DNA from 4 places in the Pseudoalteromonas sp. P1-30 genome. Region 1 is predicted to be linked to each of the others. Evidence: predicted binding sites of a transcription regulator. Region 1 holds the regulator's gene; each other region holds the start of a gene.
The links. Region 1 encodes sigma-54, which starts transcription at its own class of promoters, with help from an activator protein. Its sites were predicted from a motif close to GTTGGCACGNNNNTNGNNT; they were not measured.

Region 1 (3,756 bases):
AACAGCCTATGACGAGCAAGGCAAAATAAGCCATAAAGTCACAGCGGCTAAAATGGAGCTTTACCAACAGCTTGGTTTTACGTTTTTTGAAAAACCTATTTTCACCTTGTATAACGAAAAGCAAACATGGCGAATAAATGCAGACGAAGCAACGCTTTACGAAGATAAACAACTTATTTTAGAAGGCAATGTGGTTGCTAAAAATTTAGTTGATAACGCCATGATAGATAACATCGATGCCGATAACATCGAAGTCGACATTAAAGCGCTAACAATGCGCTCTGAGCAGCCAGTGGTTGTCACTGGGCCTAATTTAAAAATTGTCGGTAAAGGCCTTGAAGCCGATTTAAAAACCGAAGTAATAAAACTAATTAACCATACGCGAACAATATATTATGACCAATAAACTCACTAAAATACTTATTATCCCATCGCTAATGCTTGCATTTAGCGCCTCTGCTGCTGAGCCTGCTGCTCAACCGCCAGCAAATCAAATTTCTATTAGTGCAGACCGTCAAGAAGGCCAACTTAAAGAAAACGTAGGTATTTTTGAAAAGAACGTCGAAATTGTGCATGGCAATCGCAAAATTACAGCCGACCGACTTGAAGTACATAAACGTGAAGACTTAGGGGATAACAAACAACTCCTTATTGCCACTGGCAGCCCAGCCTACTTCGAAGAAAAACAAGACGATGGTACCGTAATGAGCGCCAGTGCAAACGAAGTACGTTACGACGTAGCAAAGCGCTTTTTAACGCTTGTTGGCGATGCTGAAGTCGCACAAGCCGGTCAAAAAATTAATGCTAAAAGTATTACCTACGATATGCAGCAGCAGCTTATTAGCGCAGAAAAAGACGAAAACTCTACGGATCGTGTCCACACAATTTTAGTGCCTGTTGAAGCAAAAATTAAAGAAAAAACAGGTAACGAAGGTCAACCATGAGCACCTTAAAAGCAGAACTATTAGCAAAAAGCTATAAAGGCCGCCAAGTTGTAAAAAATGTAGGCCTTGAGGTAGAAGCCGGCAGCATTGTTGGCTTATTGGGCCCTAATGGCGCAGGTAAAACCACCACCTTTTACATGATTGTAGGATTAGTACCTAGCGACAAAGGTAAAATTTCTATTGATGATAACGACATTACGTTATTACCTATGCACAGCCGCGCCCGCTTAGGCATTGGCTATTTGCCGCAAGAGTCATCAATATTTAGAAAGCTGACAGTTTATCAAAACCTAATGGCGATTTTAGAAACGCGTAAAGAGCTCAATAAAGCCGCGCGAGAAGAAACGCTTAACAACTTACTTGATGAATTTAGTATTCAGCATATTCGCGATAGCCAAGGTATGGCGCTTTCTGGTGGTGAACGCCGCCGTGTAGAAATTGCCAGAGCACTGGCAGCGAACCCTAAATTTATTTTATTGGATGAGCCTTTTGCTGGTGTTGATCCGATTTCAGTGTTAGATATAAAGAAAATAATAGAACATCTTAAAAACCGTGGCATTGGCGTATTAATTACCGATCACAATGTAAGAGAAACCCTTGATGTTTGTGAAAAAGCCTACATTGTTTCTCATGGGGAGCTAATTGCATCTGGCACCCCAGAACACGTATTAAATGACAAAACTGTACGCGATGTTTATTTAGGCGAGCAATTTAGGCTGTAACATTTAAGCCACACCTACAAGCATCTGCTAATATTAATTATAACAACATAAAAGGATTGTTAGAGATACATGAGGCAATCATTACAGCTGCGCATGGGCCAGCAACTTACAATGACTCCACAATTGCAACAAGCGATTCGCTTGCTGCAGCTCAGTACATTGGATCTCCAGCAAGAAATACAAGAAGCACTTGATAGCAACCCGCTATTAGAAGTAGAAGAGCAAGATTACACGGAAGAGTCGGCTGGAAAAAATGAACAAAAAGCAGATACGGATGATGTAACCGTAAGCGCATCGGCTGACGATACAACCAGCGAGTACGAGCAAGACAGTGGCGAAGCTTTAAATAAAGACACCGTTAGCGATGATATGGCAATGGATGTAACTTGGGATGAGTACATGAGCGCAGCCCCTGCTGCATCCTCAGGCCCAATGCCAGAAGATGAGTCTATTTATCAAGGTGCCTCTACTGAAACGCTACATGAGTATTTAATGTGGCAGCTTCAGCTTACTCCTTTTAGCCCAACAGACGAAGCCATTGCTATTGCCATTGTAGAAGCTGTAGATGACTCGGGTATTTTAACGCTAAGTTGTGAAGAAATTTTAGAAAGCTTTAACCAAGAAAACGATGACGAAGTTGAAGTTGAACTTGATGAAATAGAAGCCGTTTTAAAGCGTATTCAGTTATTTGACCCTGTAGGTATAGCCGCTCGCAGTTTACAAGAGTGCTTGTGTATTCAGCTAAACCAGTTTGATAAAGACACCCCTTTTATAGAACAAACTAAAATGATCTTAACCGATCACATTGATCTATTAGCGGCACGCGACTATCGTACATTAATGAAAAAGACTAAGCTTAAAGAAGACGAGCTTAAAGAGGTCATGACCCTAATACATACCCTCAACCCAAAACCTGCAGATACAATAGTAAGGGAAGAGTCGGAGTATGTAATACCAGATGTATCGGTTAAAAAAATAAAAGGCCGCTGGGTGGTAGAGCTAAACCCAGATAGCATGCCAAAAATACGCGTAAATAGTCAGTACGCGGCTATGTCACGTACCGTAAAATCAAGTGGTGATAGCCAGTTTATTCGCTCTCACTTACAAGAAGCTAAATGGTTTATAAAAAGCCTTGAAAGCAGAAACGACACGCTGCTTAAGGTAACAAACTGTATTGTAAAACAGCAACAGGCATTTTTTGAACATGGCCCAGAAGCCATGAAGCCAATGGTTTTAAACGATGTTGCTGAAATGGTAGAAATGCATGAATCGACAATTTCGCGTGTTACTACGCAAAAATATATGCATACGCCACGTGGTATTTTTGAGCTTAAGTATTTTTTCTCAAGCCACGTAAGCACTGAAAACGGCGGCGAGTGTTCATCAACCGCAATACGTGCCCTAATTAAAAAGCTAATTGCCGCGGAAAACTCAGCTAAACCATTGAGTGATAGTAAAATTGCGGATATATTGGCAGAGCAAGGAATTAAAGTAGCTAGACGCACAATAGCAAAATACCGTGAATCGCTAGCTATTCCACCGTCAAATCAGAGAAAGAGTTTGATATAAGACGTAAAAAACAAAGAGGAAATGCTTATGCAACTAAACCTAACTGGTCGTCACGTAGAAGTAACTGATTCACTTAGAGACTATGTAAATAATAAATTTGCAAAGCTAGAAAGGCACTCAGATCATATTAGCAATGTGCATGTCATTCTCGATGTAGAAAAACTCAACCAAAAAGCAGAAGCGACTATTCATGTAAGTGGCGCAGATTTATTTGCCTCAACAGAGCACCAAGATATGTATGCCGCTATAGACTCGTTGATTGACAAGCTCGATCGTCAAGTCATAAAACATAAAGAGAAGCTTGCTAGACACTAATATTATGAAATTAAGTACATTAGTATGCCAGGACTGCAGCAAAGCTGCGGTCCTTTTTAGTAGTAAAAAAAGAATTTTAGAGTTTATCAGTGAGCTTGCTCATGAAAAGCTCCCCTACTTACCACAACAAGATATTCTTAATGCGCTGGCAAGCAGAGAAAAGCTAGGCAGTACTGGCATTGGCCGGGGGATCGCCATTCCTCATG
Region 2 (3,756 bases), on a different contig from region 1:
ACTCATCTCATTTTTGATGATTTTTCCTTTAGCTTCAATTTGTTTCGCCCCCTCACAGGAACAAACAAAGAAATCATGCTCTAATGAATTGCCATTAAAATAATTTGGTTCTACTTCCAAAATTCTACAAACTAAAACAGGTTTTGTACCAGAAGTTGGTAGGTTGAGGTTTTGAGAAATCTTTTTTAACTCTGGAGCAGAGTGAGCCGCTGTGACAACTTCCTGTGTACTAGCTGACTTTAGAACCCCCTCTTTTTCAAATTTATTTAAAGCAAGCTTTGCATCACAGCCTAAGTAACTAGTCCAATCTCTCATGCTCAACACCTTCAAAGAGCTTTTGGGCTTTAAAAAGCTCTTTAGAAAATAGTATTCATTAGTGTCCATAATTCGCTTCCTATTGCTCAGAACGATGAATATTATAGCATTTACTTAATGTGGGAACGGTTTACCTGAATGTTGAATATTATCAAGCAAAACAATATCCGATCATATAGCAACAAGCTTTTCTGATTAGAAGTGGAACTCAGTTAAAAGTGAGGGATTAATCAGTTCAAAAATATAGAGGTGTTTTCCGCGAAACTAAAAGTAGCACAGAGGTAGCACAGGGTAATTTCTGTTAGTAGGTGTTTACTTGGAAAGCTTTTAAAAGTGGTGGCCCCTCCCAGACTCGAACTGGGGACCTAACGATTATGAGTCGTGTGCTCTAACCAACTGAGCTAAGGGGCCAACTTTGTATAACTACGAGGTAGTTAATTTTTGAAGCGTTTAGCCACTGAGCGACTAAAGCGGGTTGCAGTATAAAAAGTTTTTTAAGGCTTGTCACTAGCAAAAACCTTTATTTTAACAATCAGTAAGCTGACTGCTTAAATAGTAATCTTTTTGCATGCGAATAGGCAGGAAATAACAGAAAAATAAACGCAGAAGTATGTAAGCCGCTTTTTTACAATTTTAATAATTATAAAAAAGTGGCCGGCTCACATTGAACACACCACACATTATTTTTTAGCAATAATGTAGATAGCGTGAATTAAACCAGGGAAGTAACCTAGTAAAGTTAGTAAAATATTTAGCCAAAAATGCATACCTAAACCAACTTGTAAAAATACACCCAGTGGCGGTAATAAAATCGACAGTATTATACGAATGATATCCATGATGTAGCTCCTTTAAAAATGACAAGCAAAAAGCCCAGCTAAGCTGGGCTTTTTAGTATAGTGTATTATTCAGCAACAATAGTTAGTTCATCTACTACGTCACGAACATCTTCAGCATTTTTAGCAATTTTTACTGCTAACTGCTTTTCAGCTTCTGTTTCAACAGAACCTTTAAGTTTTACTATACCGTTGTCGGTATCAACGTCGATATCTGTACCGTCAACTTCGGAGTCAAATAAGAAACGTGTAGTAATTACTGTGGTGATTTTAGCGTCAGTTAAGTCGTTATCGTCATCATCCATAGTGTCACGATCTCTGTCGTCCATATCCATGTTTTTCACAACAGTTAGGTTGTTTTCTACATCAGATACGCCATCTAGGCTAATTACAAGTTCTTCAGCTAGCTCTTTATCAAGGTCGCTGTTTACTTTACCTGTAAGTACTACCTTGCCATTTTTTACATCAGTGTTAATGTCAAAGTTGTTTAGATTAGTGTTCATAAGAAGCACTGTTTCTGCCTTACCATCAATCCAAGCATCTTTACTCTCATTTTCCCACGTGCCCGCTTGAGCACCCATAGCTGTAGTACCTAGAACTAAAGCCGCAATCATAGATTTGTTGAATGTTTTCATAATCTTTCTCCTTTTGATTAAAGACACTTTTATATATGCGAGCTTTAGGCCAACTTTATTAACACTTTAAATTCATGGAGTTAGCTGTTTTATTAGGTATAAATAAAAATACCTCCGAGTAAACATTTACAGGCTATTAGGTAAAACTTTCTTAAGTGGTGAAAATAACGATTATATTGCTGTTTTGGTTAATCTATCGTTAATATAATAAATTAAGCGGATTTATTAAATAATAAGCCATTGATATATAAATAGTTAAGTTTTGGTACACCACTTGCTATGTACAGTGGTAACTCATATAAAAAGGATTATTCCCATGTCTGTAAAAATTGAAGACCGCCCAATAGAGCAAGTTCGCGAACAAGTGATAGACCAACTTATTTATAACTACAGCCATGGCGTTATTTCAGCTGAAGCCTTCGAAAGGCGCTTAGACAGTGCAATGGAAGCAACCGATAATGCCGCGTTACTTAATTTAGTTGAGGATTTAACCCTTACTACAGATACCCAGTACAGTGCTCAAAAGCAAACGCAATTTGCCCCTAACTACAGCGCCCAACAAGCGGATGAAGAAAACTTAACACTGCGAAGCATTTTAGGCTCAAGCGAGCGTAGCGGCCAATGGGTGGTAACTAAAGATATTTACATTCAAAACTATATGGGGTCGATTGTTTTAGATTTTACTGATGCTATTTTTGCCCACCAACATGTTACCGTGCATGTAAATTGTATTTTTGGCAGCGAAGAAATTTACGTACCAGAGCATGTTAATGTAGTTTCTAAAATGTTTTGTATATTAGGCAGTTTTGAAAACAAAACGGTGTCGCTTAATAAGCGCCAAGGCCCCACAATTAACCTAGAAGGTAAAACAGTTTTAGGTTCGGTGGAGGTAAAAGTTAAACGCACCATTAAAGAAAAGTTTGTGAGTTTTGCTAATGATTTAAAGGCCCAGCTTGGGGTGAGTAATAAATAATACGGGTAAAAACACAATGGGTAGAAAAGCCATATTATGCGCTTTTCTACACCGTTAGTTACTGCCTATTTTATAAGTCGTTATTACGCTCGCTTGGAATGTCACTCATATACTGCACAAACTCAACCTCGAACCCGGCTGGGTCTAAGTAATATACGTTTTTTCTAAATGGGTTTTCTGCACCCTCTTTATCAATGCTAAATCCGGCGTGTTTTAAGCGCTGTAAAACAGCGTCTAGGTTGTTTGTAACGTAGGCAAAGTGAGCCAGTCCGACTTGGTGCCCTGCCAAATCTCTGTTTTTATGCTCGCCATTATCGCTTATAGCAATGTAATGGTTATCGTCGCCAAAATGTACCCAGCGCTTAGGTTTACCATACCAAGTGTTATGCCCTTCACTTCTAATAGACCAATAAGGAAAGGCTGCTTGGTAAAATTTAAGCATGGCATTTATATCGTTTACTACTAAATGTACGTGTTCTAATTTCATTATTATTTACCCTAGTTGATTGCTTAAACACAAGATAAAACCTCAAGCTAACTTTAGGTAAAGCACTTTTTTTACTTTTTATTATTGGCGAGTACTACCCTTGTAAGATTAATTTTTACAACAGTATGTTTGCTAGCAGGACGCGGAAGCTTTGCCTACAAGGATGTAGGTAAGGAGCGTGAGCAGGACGCGCAAGCTTTGCTTCATGGAAGTTATTGAGCCCCCAAGGCTTCGCACTTCGCGCTGTGATTAAGTTGCCCTTCGGTTGAACAAATTTCAATCCATACACGCCAACATGTCTTAGATACGAATAAATTTACATGCATTTCAAGGCCGTACAAAAAACGCACAAAAGTATTTAGGGTTTATTGTTTACTTTATGGCAAAAGTCGCTAAAATACGCCGGCTTAAATATATAAACGTTCTTTTACAACCCAAAGGTAATACCATGCATCCAATGTTAAACATTGCGGTTCGCGCTGCGCGCAACGCAGGCAAAATTTTACTTCG
Region 3 (3,756 bases), on a different contig from region 1:
TAATAACGTAGTAAATGGCGCAGCATTAGCCACAATAAAACTATTTGTATTTACTTGCTGCGTTTGATTATCATCAAGGGTGACATAAAGGGTTTGCGCTTTTTGCTCACTAAATGCCTGAAAAAAACCACTTAAATAGGCAAGCTGACCCGATTCGTTTTTTGAGTCTCTATCTGCTTTTTCTACCATTGATTGCTCATAACCAATCCCAGCTAACAACAGCATAAGCTCGTCATTACAATAGGCCGTATCAATTGTTTGGGTTTGCCCATCAATAATAAGATCGCAGGCCTGCTCAACAGGAATGATTTTAGAGCTAATCCCCATAAGCACATGCGCTAATGCATTGGCTGTGCCCATTGGGATAATACCCAGCTTGCACTGAGTGTTTACCAACACACTTGCTACTTCTGTCACGGTTCCATCGCCGCCACAGGCAATTATTATATCTGGCTTATCTTTAATGGCTTGTTTAGCAAGCTCAATACCGTCTATTTCTTTGGTGGTGGTTAATACTTCTAAATCATAATACGCCGACAACCTAGCCACTATTAAATGCTCTTTGTCTTGCCACATTTTGGTACCCGACACAGGGTTTGCAATAATAACGGCTTTGTTTTTAATAACTAGGTCGCCCTTTTTATGTCGCTTTGCTAAATGACGAAGCTGATGCTTATTAAGATTTGCGGTTTCGCGGGTTTCTTTTATTTGCGCGAGCACTTGGTGAACATCGGCGTTTTTATCTTGGCTCAGTAAATACGCTGCCATAACAAATACCGAACGCCCTCTGCCCAGTGCACAGTGAACTACCACGCGGCGGTCTTCTTTAATATGATGATGTATCCAGTTAATGGCTTGATTTAATTGCGAATGGGTAGGCACACTATGATCAAGCACCGGAATATTTAAATAGCTAATATCTTCTTGTGTAGAGCTCCATTCTAAGCCATCAAACTCACACGTTACATCTAATATTGCCGTTATGCCGTTTTCTTTTAACGTATCTATATCAGAGGGGAACAATCGGCATGCTAAAAATAAATGGTCGTTAATTTTTTGAATGGGAGGGACTTTATCGTGCTTGCGAGAATACGCATTGTAAATTTGAGCACCCAGTAAAAAAGGCACAAATGCCCAGCGAATATAAAATGGGATGACACCATTTTCACGCTTTCTAAAAATTTTCGCCAAATTAAAAATGTAAGCACCACTGACAAGAATTAACGACAATGCACTCCAGTAAAATACCACTGCAAAATATACCGAGTTAACCTCCCACCCTATAAATATAAAAATTAACGCTAAAATTAAATAACTCGTTGCAGCCCACATATTTTCTCCTTTATTTTTACTGTTTTGGCACATTTTTTTACAGCTGTGTATAAGTGTAGTAGCAATTTACACGCCAACAAAAGTTGTTTTTTAGGAACAAAAACAACACTAAGTAACTGATATAAAATAAATAAAAGTAGCTAGCTTTAGCTGTATTCGCATATTAGGCGCTTTTTACACAGTAATCGGTCATTTTTTCTCACTACTCAAAGGTAACTGTTTATATTTAAAACTTGTTTCAATGTGTACAGCAGCTAATATAAATGTCAGCTTAAAAGTTTTTGCATCCAATCACTCTTTTCACACGTTTATTGAGAGTGTGTTTATCTTTATTGGTTAAATTTATAACAGCCTGTTTAATCTCTATTTCAAAGCGATTAAGTTGCGCTTAAATAAAACAATTTTTAATTCACGAAGCCCAACACACCTCGGTAATAATAAAAACAACAGGAACCTTATGGAAAACGACAATTTACTTCCTCTTTTGTGTAAAACAGCACAGGGTAACAAAGCCGCGTTTGCTGATTTGTATCAGCAAACAAGCGCAAAGCTTTTTGCGATTAGTTTAAATATGCTGTCAAACCGCGCGCACGCAGAAGAAGTACTGCAAGAGGCATTTATAAAAATTTGGCATAACGCGTCAGAGTACAACTCATCTAAAGGCACAGTTATTAGCTGGATGATAAGCATTGTGAGATACCGCAGCTTAGATGCATTGCGTTATCACAAGGTAAGAAAAGAGCAGGCAATGGGTGACGATGAATACGATGAACAAGCTGTCGATGTTAGTTACGACGAACAAACCAAACTTGTTAATTGTATTGAGCAACTTGACCCCCAACAAAAACAAGCCATTCATTTAGCCTATTACAAAGGGCTAAGCCATGGTGAGTTAGTCAATCACATAGAAACGCCCTTAGGCACAGTTAAAAGCTGGATCAGGCGTGGTTTGCAGCAGTTGCAGAGGTGTTTAACATTATGAATTATAATAAACCAGAATTACTTGATGCTTTAGCAGGGCAGTATGTATTAGGTACTTTAAAAGGCCTGGCACGAAAACGTTTTCAGCGCTTAATGCTCAGCTTACCGCAAGCCCGAGAAGCCACTATAATGTGGGAGCAAAATTTAAATGATTTAGCCAGTGCAATTACACCTCAAACACCCAGCGCGCAAGTGTGGCAAAATATTTTAAATACATTAGAACACACCAACCAACCCGTTAAAACGGTGATCAAACCAGCTACATCGCTATGGCGCAATTGGTCATTTATAGCCACAGCTGCCTGTATTATCTTAGCATTTTTGGTTATTCAGCCCACAACTCAGCCCCAATACAGCCAACAAATTGCAGTAGTACAAAATCAAGATAAGCAATCACTGTGGTTTATTAACGTAGATGAGCAAACATTATCGGTTAAAGCCAGTGATAAACTCGTTGCGCAAACCGATAAAGACTACGAGCTGTGGATGATTTTAAAAGGGCAAGACACGCCAATTTCGTTGGGTCTACTGCCTAAAAACGGTGAAAAACAGTTACTCAAAGGCACGCGCTTTAAGGCACAAGACATTGCCCTACTAGCTGTTAGCTTAGAGCCTTTAGGTGGCTCGCCAAACGGCCTACCAACACAAGTACTGTACACGACAGATTTAGTTATTTTATAACTAAATAAACGCGACTGGTTGGTCAAACTTTGTTTGGCCAACCTTTTTATTTACCTTGGGTAACCATTAATATTTGATTAAACTAAAGTAGGCTTAATCGCAGTGCGATGCTTATCATATTGTGTGCTCAATACCTGCTGCGTTATTTTAATTGCATACACCCCCTGTAATAAGTATAAAACCAAACCGCTTCAGCCCCTTAACACTCTCTTATCACTTCCTTATCTAAATGCAAAACAGCCTGCTGAAAATTTAATCTTGAACGTTAAACACCCCTTTATTAACAAAATAAAAAAACATTTAACTTTTTTGCATCCATTGTGCTTTTTGTTTCGTTATTAGTTATGACTCCAATCAAAACTAAAGGAAAAAGTCATGAAAGCTTTAACTCCATCTATACTCGCAGTAGTAGTATGCAGTACCTTAGTAAGCACCTCTAGCGAGGCATCAAGTCATCGTGAAGCGCCGAACATTAGCCGCTTTCCAACCTTAGACTCTACCGACTTTTACGTATTTAATAGTTATGAAGCAGGCAGAGACGACTACGTTACATTTATTGCCAACTATATTCCTCTACAAGATGCCTACGGCGGCCCTAACTACTTTGCTATGGACCCAGATGCAACCTACAGTATTCATATTGATAACGACGGTGATGCAGTTGAGGATATTACCTTTGCTTTTAATTTTACCAGTATGCTGCCAAACGATAATCAAGGCGTGCAATTAACCGTTGGCCCAGAAGATAATCAGCGTACTGTA
Region 4 (3,756 bases), on a different contig from region 1:
ACAAGTGCTCTTACCGCTTTAAGCAAATCTTCGTCGCCATGTAAATCTGGCAGCTGTAGTGTACCATCGCTTGAGAAGCCTACAGAAGCAGAATCAAAGTCTTTATTTAGCATATCTAGCGTGCTATCGCCAATATCAACCCCAGAGCTTAATGCATCTTCATCGTACTCTTCGAGCGTATCATCTGGGTATATTAAGCGTTTAAGCATAGGCTTAACAACTGCCATAATAAGCACAATAATAACCAGCGCACCCAGTACTAAGCGGACGATTTTCATAAACCAGTCCTGCTCCCACAGCGGTACTTCTAAATCTAAATCAACTGCTTCGCGAACAAATGGCACAGTTACCACCTCTAATGCATCGCCGCGTTGCATATCAAAGCCTACCCCACCTTGTAATAGGCGACGTATATTTGACAAAGCCTCTACCGATCGCGGCGCCATGGTTGTTTCGCCGTTTTCACCTACTTTTGGCACATAATCAACGGCAACCGAGACGCTAATTCTGCGAATAACCCCTGTTTGTTGGCGCTTATGCGAAATGGTGGTGTCTAGCTCAAAGTTACGTGTAGCCTCTTTATGCACTCGGCTTGGGTTCGTTGCTGTACCAGCATTGCCTTGACCTGCCACTTCTGGAATAGTTGAATTTATAGGTGGTTGATTAGTGAGTGCCCCAGGAATACCTACCGCTAAGCCACCAATGTTGTTCTCTTCAAATGTGGTTTCGCTTCTTACTGCTGGTAAGTCTGGGTTGTAGCGCTTTTGTGTTTCTTCTACTGAGCTAAAGTCCATATTTAAATCAACTTGCGCCGTGTAGTTACCCAAGCCAACTACAGGAATAAGAATACTGTCTATTTTTTCTAAATACTCTTGCTCACGCTTTCTTTCAATGTCGTACTCTTTACGAGAGCGTGCTGCTAATGAGTCTTGCGAGCCTGAATTAAGTAAGCGGCCGTTTTGATCTGTTACCGTTACACGTGAAGGCTCAAGCCCTTGTACTGCAGAGGCAATCATATCAACCACTGAGTCAATTTCTTCGCCATCAAGCATTCTGCCGCGCTTAAGAGTCAATACCACTGTGGCTGATGGCTTTTTCTCTCTGCGTGCAAATACGTTTTCTTTTGGAATGGCTAATAAAACTTTAGCGCGTGTTACGTTGTTTAATTCTTCTATGGTGCGGGCAAGTTGTTGCTCGCGGCCATGTTTTAAACGTTCACGCTCTAACCGTTGACTAACACCAAAGCCCATATCTTGCATTATGATGTCGGTGCCTGAGGTAGGACCTTGCTCTAGGCCTTCACGGGCCATTAGCAATTTAATGTTTTGATACTCGCTTTCATCAACCGAAATTACGTTGCCATCTAGCTCGTAGTCAATTTTTTGTGCATCTAAAAAATCAAGGGTTTGGATCAGCTCTTCTGTTGGCATTTTACCCAGCGGACGCATGTCTGGCTGACGTGCCCAAATAATCACAAATATGGCAATAGCTAAACAAATAGCCAGCGCAATAATAAGGGTAACTTGGCGAAGCACATCAACACCATTTAAGGCGCTTAAGTAGCCCGACTTTTGTTCTTGTTGCTCGTTATCTTCGCTTTGGTCAATACCGCCGCCAGCAAGAGCAAGATCTGTTGATTGATTAGATTGCGCCACAATAATTCTCCACTACCTACTTAAACAGGCATGTTCATAATTTCTTGGTATGACTCAACAAGTTTATTTCTTACTTGTACTGTAGCCTCAAATGCCACTGACGATTTTTGTGAGGCAATCATTGCCTCAGCAAGCGATACACTTCTATCACCCATTTCAACAGCCACTACTTTTTGTTTGGCATCTTGTTGTAAGCCATTAACCGTGTTTAATGCATCACTTAGTAAGTCACCAAATTGAGCAGACGATGTCGGCTGAGCTTGAGTAGGTAGCTTATTGATTTGATTTGTATGGCCTGCTTCTAAAGCCATTGATTGCATTTCTTGAAATAGCGCGCTGTTTTGAATTTTCATAATTTTCTCTGGCAAATGCAGTTAACGTTCATAAAGGGAATAAAGCACAAAGTGTGCCACAAAAATAAACCTTTAATTACATAAGGTTAACCATTATTTTTGAGAGTCAGAGATTTGACAACCCTAAACTAAGCGTGGTTAGTTTAGGGTTATATAGAAGAAAGGGATAAAGTTATGCGGGCAGCGAAATACCTAAATCGCGCATTTGCGCTAGCTTATAACGTAAAGTACGCGGACTGATCCCAAGTGTTTGTGCAACATCTTTACGTTTGCCTTGGCAGCGCGCTAGGGTTTCTAATATTATTTTATGCTCTTTATCTTTTAGCTCATCTTTATAGCTGCCAGTATCAACACTAGGCAGTGAGCCACTCACCTCTGCAGGCGTTATTTTGTCATCATAATACGCGCCACTGGGAGTGTTCGCTTGTTCAGCCGCTATCTCCTGTGTAGGCGTACTGTTAATTGGCGCTTGCATTAAGTTTTCAATAAAAATAGCCTGTTTGCCAATTACATTGCCCGTTCGCAAAATAAGCGCACGTTGAATTACGTTATCAAGCTCGCGTACATTACCAGGCCATGCATGGCTTAGTAATTTTTGTTCAGCGGCACTATCAAGCGTTGCTAACGGCTCTTTACTTTTAACTAAATGGCGCTCTATTAAATGCTTAGCCAATACTATTATATCGCCTGGGCGCTCACAGAGCGGTCGCCACATTAGGGGAAATACATTTAAGCGATAATATAAGTCTTCTCTAAATTGGTTATCTGCAACGGCTTCTTTTAGGTCGCGGTTACTGGTTGCGAGTACTCTTACGTCGAGTGAAATTGTTTTTCGGGCACCTAAACGCTCAACTTCACGCTCTTGCAATACCCGTAACAGCTTAGCTTGCAGCCCTAAGTCCATTTCGGTTATTTCATCAAGTAATATGGTGCCACCTTGGGCTTGTTCAAATTTACCTGGGCATGCTTGTATTGCACCAGTAAACGCGCCTTTTTCGTAGCCAAATAAAGTGGCTTCAAGCATGTTTTCGGGAATAGCCGCACAGTTTATTGCCACAAAAGGCGCATCGCATCGGTTTGATTTATCGTGAATGTAGCGCGCTAACACTTCTTTACCAGAGCCACTAGGGCCTAGCACCATAACACTTGCATCTGAGCGCGCCACTTTGCTCGCCAGTTCTAAAAGCGCAATACTGCTTGGGTCGGCAACAATTGGGCCGTCAGTGTCTTTTGGTTTTTCGGGTAAATACCGACTAACCATATTTAAAAGCACCTCAGGGGCAAATGGTTTAGCCATATAATCAATTGCGCCTAAGCGCATTGCCTCTACTGCATCATCAATCGTTGCATAGGCAGTCATCATTAATACGGGGAGATCCGGGTAGTTAAGCTTTATGCTTCTGAGCAAATCTAGGCCGCTCATCGCGCCCATTTGCACGTCGCTGACCACTAATGAAAACTCAGATTTTTTTAATTGGATCATGGCTTGCTCAGCACTATCGGCTGCAACACAGGCAATACCCGACATTTCTAACGTGTCTATGAGTGCTTCTCTTAAACCTGCATCATCTTCAACCACTAGTATTGTGTTACTCATGCTGTTTTCTCCTGCGTTGAAGCCGTGCATATAGGCAGCAATAAACTAAAACATGCACCGCCATTGGCATTATTAACCACTTCAACACGTCCTTGATGCGCATTAGCCACAGAGCTTACAACAGCAAGCCCAAGCCCTGTACCTTGGCTTT

Region 2: a site for sigma-54 is predicted at 2,048-2,066, ahead of AN395_RS13145 (LiaF domain-containing protein). Genes of this name have one in related genera too.
Region 3: a site for sigma-54 is predicted at 1,392-1,410, ahead of AN395_RS01515 (diacylglycerol kinase family protein). Genes of this name have one in related genera too.
Region 4: a site for sigma-54 is predicted at 2,051-2,069, ahead of fliE (flagellar hook-basal body complex protein FliE). Genes of this name have one in related genera too.

The regions. Positions count from the first base shown of each region.
Region 1 is NZ_LKBC01000002.1:376,195-379,950, reverse strand. Features, by position in the region: gene lptC (LPS export ABC transporter periplasmic protein LptC) at 1-406, shown strand, start outside; gene lptA (lipopolysaccharide transport periplasmic protein LptA) at 396-944, shown strand; gene lptB (LPS export ABC transporter ATP-binding protein) at 941-1,666, shown strand; gene AN395_RS05185 (RNA polymerase factor sigma-54) at 1,736-3,235, shown strand; gene hpf (ribosome hibernation promoting factor) at 3,263-3,550, shown strand; gene AN395_RS05175 (PTS sugar transporter subunit IIA) at 3,555-3,756, shown strand, end outside.
Region 2 is NZ_LKBC01000008.1:83,961-87,716, reverse strand. Features, by position in the region: gene AN395_RS13160 (SAP domain-containing protein) at 1-384, opposite strand, end outside; tRNA gene AN395_RS13155 (tRNA-Ile) at 650-726, opposite strand; gene AN395_RS19395 (YqaE/Pmp3 family membrane protein) at 996-1,154, opposite strand; gene AN395_RS13150 (BON domain-containing protein) at 1,220-1,786, opposite strand; gene AN395_RS13145 (LiaF domain-containing protein) at 2,103-2,759, shown strand; gene AN395_RS13140 (VOC family protein) at 2,830-3,246, opposite strand; gene suhB (inositol-1-monophosphatase) at 3,695-3,756, shown strand, end outside.
Region 3 is NZ_LKBC01000001.1:340,625-344,380, reverse strand. Features, by position in the region: gene AN395_RS01515 (diacylglycerol kinase family protein) at 1-1,332, opposite strand, end outside; gene AN395_RS01510 (sigma-70 family RNA polymerase sigma factor) at 1,790-2,314, shown strand; gene AN395_RS01505 (anti-sigma factor domain-containing protein) at 2,311-2,994, shown strand; gene AN395_RS01500 (DUF4331 domain-containing protein) at 3,370-3,756, shown strand, end outside.
Region 4 is NZ_LKBC01000005.1:65,050-68,805, reverse strand. Features, by position in the region: gene fliF (flagellar basal-body MS-ring/collar protein FliF) at 1-1,655, opposite strand, end outside; gene fliE (flagellar hook-basal body complex protein FliE) at 1,676-2,008, opposite strand; gene AN395_RS10660 (sigma-54 dependent transcriptional regulator) at 2,181-3,605, opposite strand; gene AN395_RS10655 (PAS domain-containing sensor histidine kinase) at 3,602-3,756, opposite strand, start outside.